Regions from separate parts of the Serratia sp. EC4 genome, predicted to be linked through region 1. Evidence: predicted binding sites of a transcription regulator. Region 1 holds the regulator's gene; the other holds the start of a gene.
What was found. The regulator LexA, encoded in region 1, represses DNA repair genes until DNA is damaged. The targets are predictions, from matches to a motif close to TNCTGTATGTACATACAGNA.

Region 1 (4,822 bases):
CCCTTCGATGACCGTCAGATCGTCATCGGTCAGCTTGCCCCATTTCTCTTTCACTTTGCCTTTCAGCTGCTTCCAGTTACCGTCGGCTTGATCTTTATTCATAGTCTCTCCGTTAACCTGTGGTGAATCAGTGATCCCTGTCGCCGGCCGGGGTTAACCAGAAAATTTTCTGGCTGATGCTCCCTTCACCTTAAGAAGCAACGCTCCCCTTCATTTACCAGCCACATGATTCATTCTAGTTAAACATGGAAATAAAAAAGCCAATTTGCAGAATAAAAAACCATTAAAAAACAAAATAAAAACAAAAAACGCCAACAAACAACGAGCTAACGCGAACGGATCTGGACTAAAAACATGTAAGCAAACATGAACAAAACATAAGATAAATTAATAAATAACCCAACAAAGCGTTCGACCTAGCGTGCAGCAAACCAACTGCCGCGCACCTGATGACGGTGCCAAATCCAGCCCAACGCCAGGCCGCGCAGCGCCAGAAACACCGCCAGCGCCAGCCAGAGCCCGTGGTTGCCTAACAGCGGCACGCTGAACAGCGCCAGACCGTATCCCGCAGCGGCCACCGCCATGCTGTTACGCATCTCGGCGCCGCGCGTGGCGCCGATAAACATGCCGTCCAGCAAATAGCACCATACCCCGACCAGCGGCAGAATGACCTGCCAGGGCAAATAATGTGCGGCCAACGCACGCAGTTCCGGCAAAGAGGTCAATGCCGCCACGATCTGCTGGCCGGTAACGGCATACGCCAGGCCGAAGGCCAACGCGACCAGCCCTGCCTGCCTGCAGGCCGCGTGCCACACCTTGCGCAGTTGGCTGTCGTCCCGGGCGCCGTAGGCGTGGCCCGAATGAGCCTCCACCGCATAAGCAAAACCGTCGAGCGCATAGGCGGTGAACGTCAGCAGATTCATCAATACCGCATTGACCGCCACCACCTCGCTTCCCAGGCGAGCGCCGAAAATGGTCAACGACGCAAAGCACAGTTGCAGCAACAGTGAACGCAGCATGATGTCGCGGTTGAGCGCCAGCAGGCGACGCAGATCGCCACGCCAGGCCTGGCGCAGCATCTGCAGGGTAATACCGCGCAGGCGCATCACCCGCCACGCCAACCACAGGCCGAGCAGCAGCGTAGCGTATTCGGCGATGGCGGTTGCCGCCGCCGCCCCCCGCACGTTCCAGCCCAGGCCCATCACCAGCCAGATATCCAGCACGATGTTCAGCAGGTTGCCGACGATCAGCAGGATCACCGGCGCCCGCACGTACTGCACGCCGAGCAGCCAGCCCAGCAGCACCAGATTGGCCAGCGCCGCCGGGGCGCTTAACCAGCGGATCTCAAGAAAACGCCGCGCCTGTTCCAGCACCTCGCCATCGCCACCGACGATCCGCAGCGCCAGTTCGATCAGCGGATAACGCAGCAGGACGATCGCCGCGCCGCCCAACAGCGCCAGCAGCAGCGGTTGCATAAAGGCGCGCGCCAGCGCTTGCGGGTTCTGTGCCCCCAGCGCTTGCGCCGCGAGGCCGGTGGTGCTCATGCGCAGGAATAACAGCAGCATGAAGAGGAAGCTGGTCGCCACCGCGCCGATCGCCACGCCCCCCAGGTAGATCGGGCTGTCGAGGTGGCCGATCACCGCGGTGTCCACCAGCCCGAGCAGCGGCACGGTAATATTGGAGAAGATCATCGGCAGGGCGAGGCGCCACAGGGCTTTATCGGTGTCGCTGGTGAAGGCGGAAATCAGGCGCATGATGGGATGTTCCTGTGACTGAGTGACAAAGGGCGAAGTCAGAAACAAAAACGCCCCAAAACAGGGGCGATTGATACAGGGAGCGGCGGTGATGGGCCGGCGATTAAATCCAGTCGCCGTTGCGGATCACGCCGACCGCCAGCCCTTCGATAGTGAAATTCTGCTGACGCAGATCGACCACTATCGGTTGGAATTCGTTGTTCTCCGGCAGCAGTTCAACCACGTTGCCGTGCTTTTTCAAGCGCTTGACCGTCACTTCGTCTTCGATCCGCGCCACCACGACCTGGCCGTTGCGCACGTCTTGCGTTTTGTGCACCGCCAGCAGATCGCCGTCCAGAATGCCGATGTCGCGCATTGACATGCCGTTCACCCGCAGCAGGAAATCGGCGCTCGGTTTAAACAGGGAAGGATCCACCTGGTAGTGCCCTTCGATGTGCTGCTGCGCCAGCAGCGGCTCGCCGGCGGCGACGCGGCCGATCAGCGGCAGCCCTTCTTCTTCTTCCATCAGCAGACGGATACCGCGTGAGGCACCGGAGACGATTTCGATCACGCCTTTGCGTGCCAGCGCCTTCAGGTGTTCTTCGGCGGCGTTAGGCGAACGGAACCCCAGACGCATCGCGATCTCGGCACGCGTTGGCGGCATGCCCGTTTGCGAAATGTGCTCGCGAATCAGATCGTAGACCTCTTGCTGTCTGGTAGTTAGTGCTTTCATTCCGCCCCCTGTTTGTTTATACAGTCTTGCTGTGAGTATATACAGGTAAGCGCGGATTGGGAACCGAAGAATAAATAAAAATCAGTCAGTAGGCGCTTTTCGTCAGCCGAAATGCTGCCATAGGACCGTGCCCCAAACGAACAGCGCCAGTGCGATCGCCAGCGACACCGCCGCCGATCCCATGTCCTTGGCCCGCCCGGACAGCTCGTGATGTTCGCTGCCGATGCGATCCACCACCGCCTCGATCGCGCTGTTCAGGATCTCGACGATCATCACCAGCGCTACCGATCCGATCAATAAAATGCGCGCTATCGCACCCACATCCAGCCAGACAGCCAGTATGATAGCCAGAAGGGTGACCACCAGTTCCTGGCGGAAAGCCGCTTCGTGCTGCCAGGCGGCGGATAGCCCTTTATAGGAATAGCCGGCGGCCTTGATGATGCGGGTCAGTCCGGTTGCTTGGTTTGCCATGTTTTCGTGCCTTTCTCAGAGGTCGGTCATAATAAAAAGAGTCTAGAACAGTCCGCGCTGACGGCTCTCGGTTTTCGAACACCACAGATCTGCTACCCGGTTTCTGGTATGCTTGCGGCGCATTGCTAACAAGAGGCTTCACGTTGTTATGTCAGGTTGGCGTAAAATTTATTATAAAATATTGAATTTACCACTTAAATTGTTGGTAAGAAGTAAGGTCATCCCTTCAGATCCGGTTACCGAGCTAGGGTTGGATCCCTCACGGCCGATTTTGTATGTTTTACCTTACAATTCCAAGGCGGATTTGCTGACGCTGCGCACCCAGTGCCTGGCGCAGGATCTGCCTGATCCGCTCAACTCGCTGGAGATCGACGGCACCGTGCTGCCGAGCTACGTGTTCATTCACGACGGCCCGCGCGTGTTCCGCTACTACACCCCGAAAGAAGAGTCGGTAAAGCTGTTCCACGACTATCTGGATCTGCATCGCAGCAACCCGGATCTCGACATTCAGATGCTGCCGGTTTCGGTGATGTTTGGCCGTTCGCCGGGCCGCGAAGGCCACGGCACGCCGCACCTGCGTCTGTTGAACGGCGTGCAGAAGTTCTTCGCCGTGCTGTGGCTCGGCCGCGACAGCTTCGTGCGTTTCTCCAACACCGTGTCGCTGCGCCGCATGGCTACCGAACACGGCACGGATAAAACCATCGCGCAGAAACTGGCGCGCGTGGCGCGCATGCACTTCTCGCGCCAGCGCCTGGCCGCGGTGGGCCCAAGCCTGCCGGCCCGTCAGGATCTGTTCAACAAGCTGTTGGCGTCCAAAGCGATCGAAAAAGCGGTCGAGGACGAAGCGCGCAGCAAGAAGATCTCGCACGAGAAGGCCCAGCAGAACGCCATCGCGTTGATGGAAGAGATCGCCGCCGACTTCTCCTACGAAACCGTGCGTCTGTCCGATCGCGTGCTGAGCTGGACCTGGAACCGGTTGTATCAGGGCATCAACGTCACCAACGCCGAGCGCGTGCGCCAGCTGGCGCAGGACGGCCACGAGATCGTCTACGTGCCCTGCCACCGCAGCCACATGGACTATCTGCTGCTGTCCTACGTGCTGTATCACCAGGGCCTGGTGCCGCCGCACATCGCCGCGGGCATCAACCTCAACTTCTGGCCGGCCGGCCCGATCTTCCGTCGCCTGGGCGCGTTCTTCATCCGCCGCACCTTCAAGGGCAACAAGCTGTACTCGACGGTGTTCCGCGAATACCTCGGCGAGCTGTTCACCCGCGGTTACTCGGTGGAATACTTCGTGGAAGGCGGCCGTTCCCGCACCGGGCGCCTGCTGGAGCCGAAGACCGGCACCCTGTCGATGACCATTCAGGCGATGCTGCGCGGCGGCACCCGTCCGATCACGCTGGTGCCGATTTACATCGGTTACGAGCACGTGATGGAAGTGGGTACCTACGCCAAAGAGCTGCGCGGCGCCACCAAGGAAAAAGAGAGCCTGCCGCAGATGCTGCGCGGCCTGCGCAAGCTGCGCAACCTGGGTCAGGGTTACGTCAACTTCGGCGAACCGCTGCCGTTGACAGCTTACCTCAACCAGAACGTGCCGCAGTGGCGCGAGTCGATCGATCCGATCGAAGCTCAGCGTCCAAGCTGGCTGACGCCGACGGTCAACGATCTGGCCGGCCAGATCATGGTGCGCATCAACAATGCCGCCGCGGCCAATGCCATGAACCTGTGTTCCACCGCGCTGCTGGCCTCGCGTCAGCGTTCGCTGACCCGCGAACAGCTGGTCGAACAGCTCGAGTGCTACCTGCAGCTGATGCGCAACGCGCCTTACGCGCATGACGTCACCGTACCGACGCAAACGCCGGACGAGCTGCTGGATCACGCGCTG
Region 2 (4,822 bases), on a different contig from region 1:
GTGGTAGCGGTGCCGGCGGACAAGGCCGACGCACTGAAAGCGCTGAGCCAGGAGTTCCTGGCCGTGCTGCAGAACGAACTCTCCGCCAAAGAGAAGAACATCACCGTGCTGCTGGAACCGGCCACCAGCGCTTCGCTGGCGCTGAGCGCCGACAGCCAGCAGCGCTTCCTGGCGCTGCTGAACGGCACGCCGAACGGCGTGATCCGCATGAGCGACGCGGTCAAAGGCGTAGTGGAAACCTCGCTGAACGTCGGCGTGGTCACCACCAGCGAAAATGAAGCGGAAATCATCTGCCTGATCCGCTCTCTGATCGACAGCGGCAAAGATTACGTGGTCGAGATGCTGACCGCGCTGGGCCAGCTGGCCGGTGCTAAAGTGGCGCCGAAGGGCGGTTACCCGGGCTGGCAGCCGGACGCCGACTCGCCGGTGATGCACCTGGTGCGCGAGCTGTATCAGGATCTGTTCAACAAGACGCCGAACATCATGGTGATCCACGCCGGCCTGGAATGCGGTCTGTTCAAAAAGCCGTATCCAAACATGGACATGGTATCGATCGGGCCAACCATCACCGGCCCGCACTCGCCGGATGAGCAAGTGCATATCGAAAGCGTCGGCCTGTACTGGAAGCTGCTGACCTCGCTGCTGAAAGCGATCCCTGAGCGCGCGTAATCTGCGCGCTTAACGCAAAAAGCCGGCGACTCGCCGGCTTTTTTATTCCCAAGGCAGCGCCAGCTGCCGCTCCAGCTGCGGATCGAGCAGCGTCACATGCAGCCCCACCAGCCGCACGCCGCGCCCCTCGCGCCGCTCGCGCCACGCCTGCCGCGCCACCGCCAGCAAATCCTGCCGGTTCAGCACCGGGAACACGTGCTCCTGGGTGGTTTGCTGAAAATCCTGAAACTTCAGCTTCACGCCCTGCCGGGCGATGTGCAGATCCGGCTTCACCTTGCGCAGCCGCATCTCCAGCTCGGGATAGAGTTTGTCGATAATCAGCGTTTCGCAGTCTTCCCAGTCGTGAATATCCTCCGCCAGCGTGCGCTCCACCCCCACCGATTTGCGCAGCCGCTCAGGAGAGATTTCGCGCCGATCGATGCCCTGACAGCGCTCCCACAGCACCCGGCCGAACTTGCCGAAGCGCTTGAGCAACTGCGCCAAATCGTATTGCTGCACGTCGGCGCAGGTGATGAGCCCCACGTCCTCCAGCCGTTTGGCGGTCACCTTGCCGACGCCGGGGATCTTGCTGAGCGGCAGCTGCTGCAAAAACGCCGGCACCTGCGCCGGCGTGATCACGTATTGCCCGTTCGGCTTGTTCATCTCGGAGGCGATTTTAGCGAGAAACTTGATTGGCGCGATGCCGGCCGACGCGGTGAGGTTCAGCTCGTCGGCGATCGCCTGACGGATTTCCTGGGCGATCAGCGTCGCCGAACCGTTGCATTGCGGGCTGTCGGTCACGTCGAGGTAGGCCTCGTCGAGCGAAAGCGGCTCGATCAACGGGGTATAGCGGGCAAAGATTTCGCGGATGTGCAGCGAAGCTTCTTTGTAGGCCGCCATGCGCCCCGGCAGCAGGGTGAGATGCGGGCACAGTTTGAGCGCCATCGCCGTGGACATGGCGCTATGCACGCCGTAGCGCCGCGCCGGGTAGTTGGCGGTGCTGATCACCCCGCGGCGATCGGCGCTACCGCCAATCGCCAGCGGGATATCGCGCAGGCTGGGATCGTCGCGCATCTCCACTGCCGCGAAGAAGCAGTCCATATCGACATGAATGATTTTACGCATCGCACCCTCCAATAATACTGTATAAGTATACAGCCAGGTACCAAAAGCTCAAGGCCGCAGGCTTCGAGGAAAGCGGCGTTTCTGACAGATATTTCCGCGTTGTTAAAAAAGCTTAATTTTTCAATAGTATGATTTCCGCCATCCCGTGCGGCTCACCACAACGATAACGACAAGGTACCCTACATGATCAGATTTTCTCATTTGCTGCTGGCTTCCGCGCTGTCGCTAAGCGCGCTGGCGGCCAGCGCCGCCGCCGGTCATGCGCCGGCGATCGTCGCCCATCGCGGCGGCACCGCCGATGCGCCGGAAAACACTCGCATCGCCATCGAAACCGCGCTGAAAAACGGCGCCGACGCCATCTGGATCACCCTGCAAGCATCCAAAGACGGCGTCATCGTGCTGTATCGCCCCTCGGATCTGAAGGCGCTGACCAATCGGCAGGGCCCGGTTTCTGCCTATACCGCCGCGCAGCTGGCCGAGACCGACGCCGGTTGGGCGTTCGCCAAAGGCGATGCGCATCCGTTCCGCGGCCAGGGTATCGGCATTCCGCGGCTGGATGAGGTGTTGAAGGCCTTTCCGCGCGTGACTTTCTATCTGGACATCAAATCCCCGGATGCCGATCCGGCGCAGTTTGGCCAGGCGCTGCTGGCGACGCTGGAAAGCACCGACAGCCTGAATCGCACCCGCGTCTACTCTACCGACGCCAAATACCTGCAGGCGCTGCCGCCGGCCGTCCCGCGCTTCGAAAGCCGCGACGAAACCCGCACGCTGCTGGCCAACGTCACCATGGCGCACCAGTGCGATGTCAAACCGGACAACCGGCAGCCGCGCTGGTACGGGCTGGAGCTGAAGCGCGAGGTGGAAGTGGTGGAGAAGTACACCCTCGGCGAAGGGCGGTCGAAGGCGTTTCTGACCTGGGATAAAGAGTCGATGGATTGTTTCCGCTCGCAGGGCCCGGCGCACATCATTCTGTTCGGCGTCAACACGCCGCAGGCGTATCAGCAGGCGCTGGCGCTGGGCGCCGACGGCGTGATGGTCAACTCGCCGGCCGAGGCGAAAAGTTTCCGCAAGGCGAAATAAAAAAACCCGGCCAGGGCCGGGTTTTCACTTCGCTACAGAATGCGGTGCTTTTCCAACTGCTCGCGCCGCTGCGCCGCTTTGGCTTCGCGCTTTTTGCGCGCATCGCACGGCTCCGGGCAGTCGCAGACTTTCTCCATGCCCAGCGCGGTGATGCCGCCGCAGCTGCCCTGCAGGCTTTTGCGTTTGAACACATAGCCCAGCGACATGCCGCCGACGATCAGCAGGAACAACACGAAAGTAGCGGCGAATACCGTCAACATAGCAACCTCACGAACGCTTTTTCAGATAGGGCTTGAACGCGTCTGAATAACGCTCCTCAAACCCGTCGGCGGTTTTCACGATCATGAACACCGGAATGCCGAGCAGGTTGGCCAGCGCCATGCCGCGCTCCGGCCCCATCACGTTCAGGCCGGTGGACAGGCCGTCGGCGGTCATGCAGGTCGGGCTCAGCACGGTGATCGACACCAGCCGATGATGGATCGGGCGCCCGGTGATCGGATCGATGGTGTGCGAATAGCGCACCCCGTCCTGCTCGAAGTAGTTGCGATAGTCACCCGAGGTGGCGATCGACATCTCCCCCGGTTGGATCACCAGCTGCGCCTGCTGCTGCGCGCCGGCGGTCGGGCGCTCGATGGCGATGCGCCACGGCTTTTGCTCGCCGTTGCGCCCGCGGGTGCGAACTTCACCGCCGATATCCACCATGTAGTCTTTCACGTGTTGCGATTGCAGATACTCCGCCACCACGTCCACGCCATACCCTTTGGCGATCGACGACAGATCGACGTACAGCTCAGGGATGCTTTTCATCAGCGCGCTGCCCTGCACCGCCAGTTTATCGGCGCCGGTCCAGGCGCGGCGGTGCGCCAGCTCCGCCTCGCTCGGCACCTTATCCGGCCGCCCTTCCGGGCCGAAGCCCCACAGGTTGACCAGCGGCCCGACGGTCACGTCCAGCGCGCCATCGGTGACGCGATTGATGCGCAGCGCTTCGCGCACCACTTCGGCGGTGGCCGGCGAAACCGGGAACGGCCGGTCAATGTCGCGGCTGGCGTTGAAGCGGCTGAGCTCGGAATCCGGCCGGTAGGTGGACATCTGATCGTTCACCTGCTCCAGCCGTTTGTCGATCTCCGCCTGCATCTCGCGCGCCGACGGCGTATTGTCGCCGGCCACGTAACGGATCGAATACGAGGTGCCCATGGTTTTACCCGTCAGATCCACCTGTTCCGGCCCGCAGCCGGTCAGCAGCAGGGTGGCGCTCAGCGCCACGCCCGTCAGCCAGTTCTTCGTCGCCAATGCGCGCAATTTAGCCACCAAAGTCATCCAGCATGATGTTTTCGTCTTCGACGCCCAGATCTTTGAGCATCTTGATCACCGCGGCGTTCATCATCGGCGGCCCGCACATGTAAAACTCGCAGTCTTCCGGCGCCGGGTGGTTCTTCAGGTAGTTCTCCAGCAGAACATTATGGATAAAGCCGGTGTAGCCGGTCCAGTTATCTTCCGGCTGCGGATCCGACAGCGCCACGTGCCAGGTGAAGTTTTCGTTCTCCGCCTGCAGCTGGTTGAAATCGTCTTCATAGAACATCTCGCGCAGCGAACGCGCGCCGTACCAGAAAGTGATCTTGCGCTTCGAGTTCAGACGCTTGAGCTGATCGAAGATGTGCGAGCGCATCGGCGCCATGCCTGCGCCGCCGCCGATGAAGATCATTTCGGCGTCGGTGTCCTTGGCGAAGAACTCGCCGAACGGCCCGGAGATGGTCACCTTGTCGCCCGGCTTCAGCGACCAGATATAGGAAGACATGATGCCCGGCGGCACGTCCGGATTGTTCGGCGGCGGCGTGGCGATACGCACGTTGAGCATGATGATGCCCTTCTCTTCCGGGTAGTTGGCCATCGAGTAGGCGCGCACCGTGGTGTCGTTCACCGTCGAGCGGTAGCGGAACAGGTTGAACTTGTCCCAGTCGCCGCGATACTC

Region 2: the regulator LexA is predicted to act here: its motif matches at 1,789-1,808, upstream of dinB (DNA polymerase IV).

What each region holds. Positions count from the first base shown of each region.
Region 1 covers NZ_JBNIDE010000008.1:151,089-155,910, forward strand. Annotated here, with positions in the region: gene ACP39K_RS19865 (CsbD family protein) at 1-102, opposite strand, end outside; gene dinF (MATE family efflux transporter DinF) at 417-1,754, opposite strand; gene lexA (transcriptional repressor LexA) at 1,858-2,466, opposite strand; gene ACP39K_RS19880 (diacylglycerol kinase) at 2,569-2,937, opposite strand; gene plsB (glycerol-3-phosphate 1-O-acyltransferase PlsB) at 3,086-4,822, shown strand, end outside.
Region 2 covers NZ_JBNIDE010000002.1:29,982-34,803, reverse strand. Annotated here, with positions in the region: gene pepD (beta-Ala-His dipeptidase) at 1-669, shown strand, start outside; gene dinB (DNA polymerase IV) at 712-1,773, opposite strand; gene ACP39K_RS06755 (glycerophosphodiester phosphodiesterase family protein) at 1,957-2,853, shown strand; gene nqrM ((Na+)-NQR maturation NqrM) at 2,886-3,113, opposite strand; gene ACP39K_RS06745 (FAD:protein FMN transferase) at 3,121-4,170, opposite strand; gene nqrF (NADH:ubiquinone reductase (Na(+)-transporting) subunit F) at 4,154-4,822, opposite strand, start outside.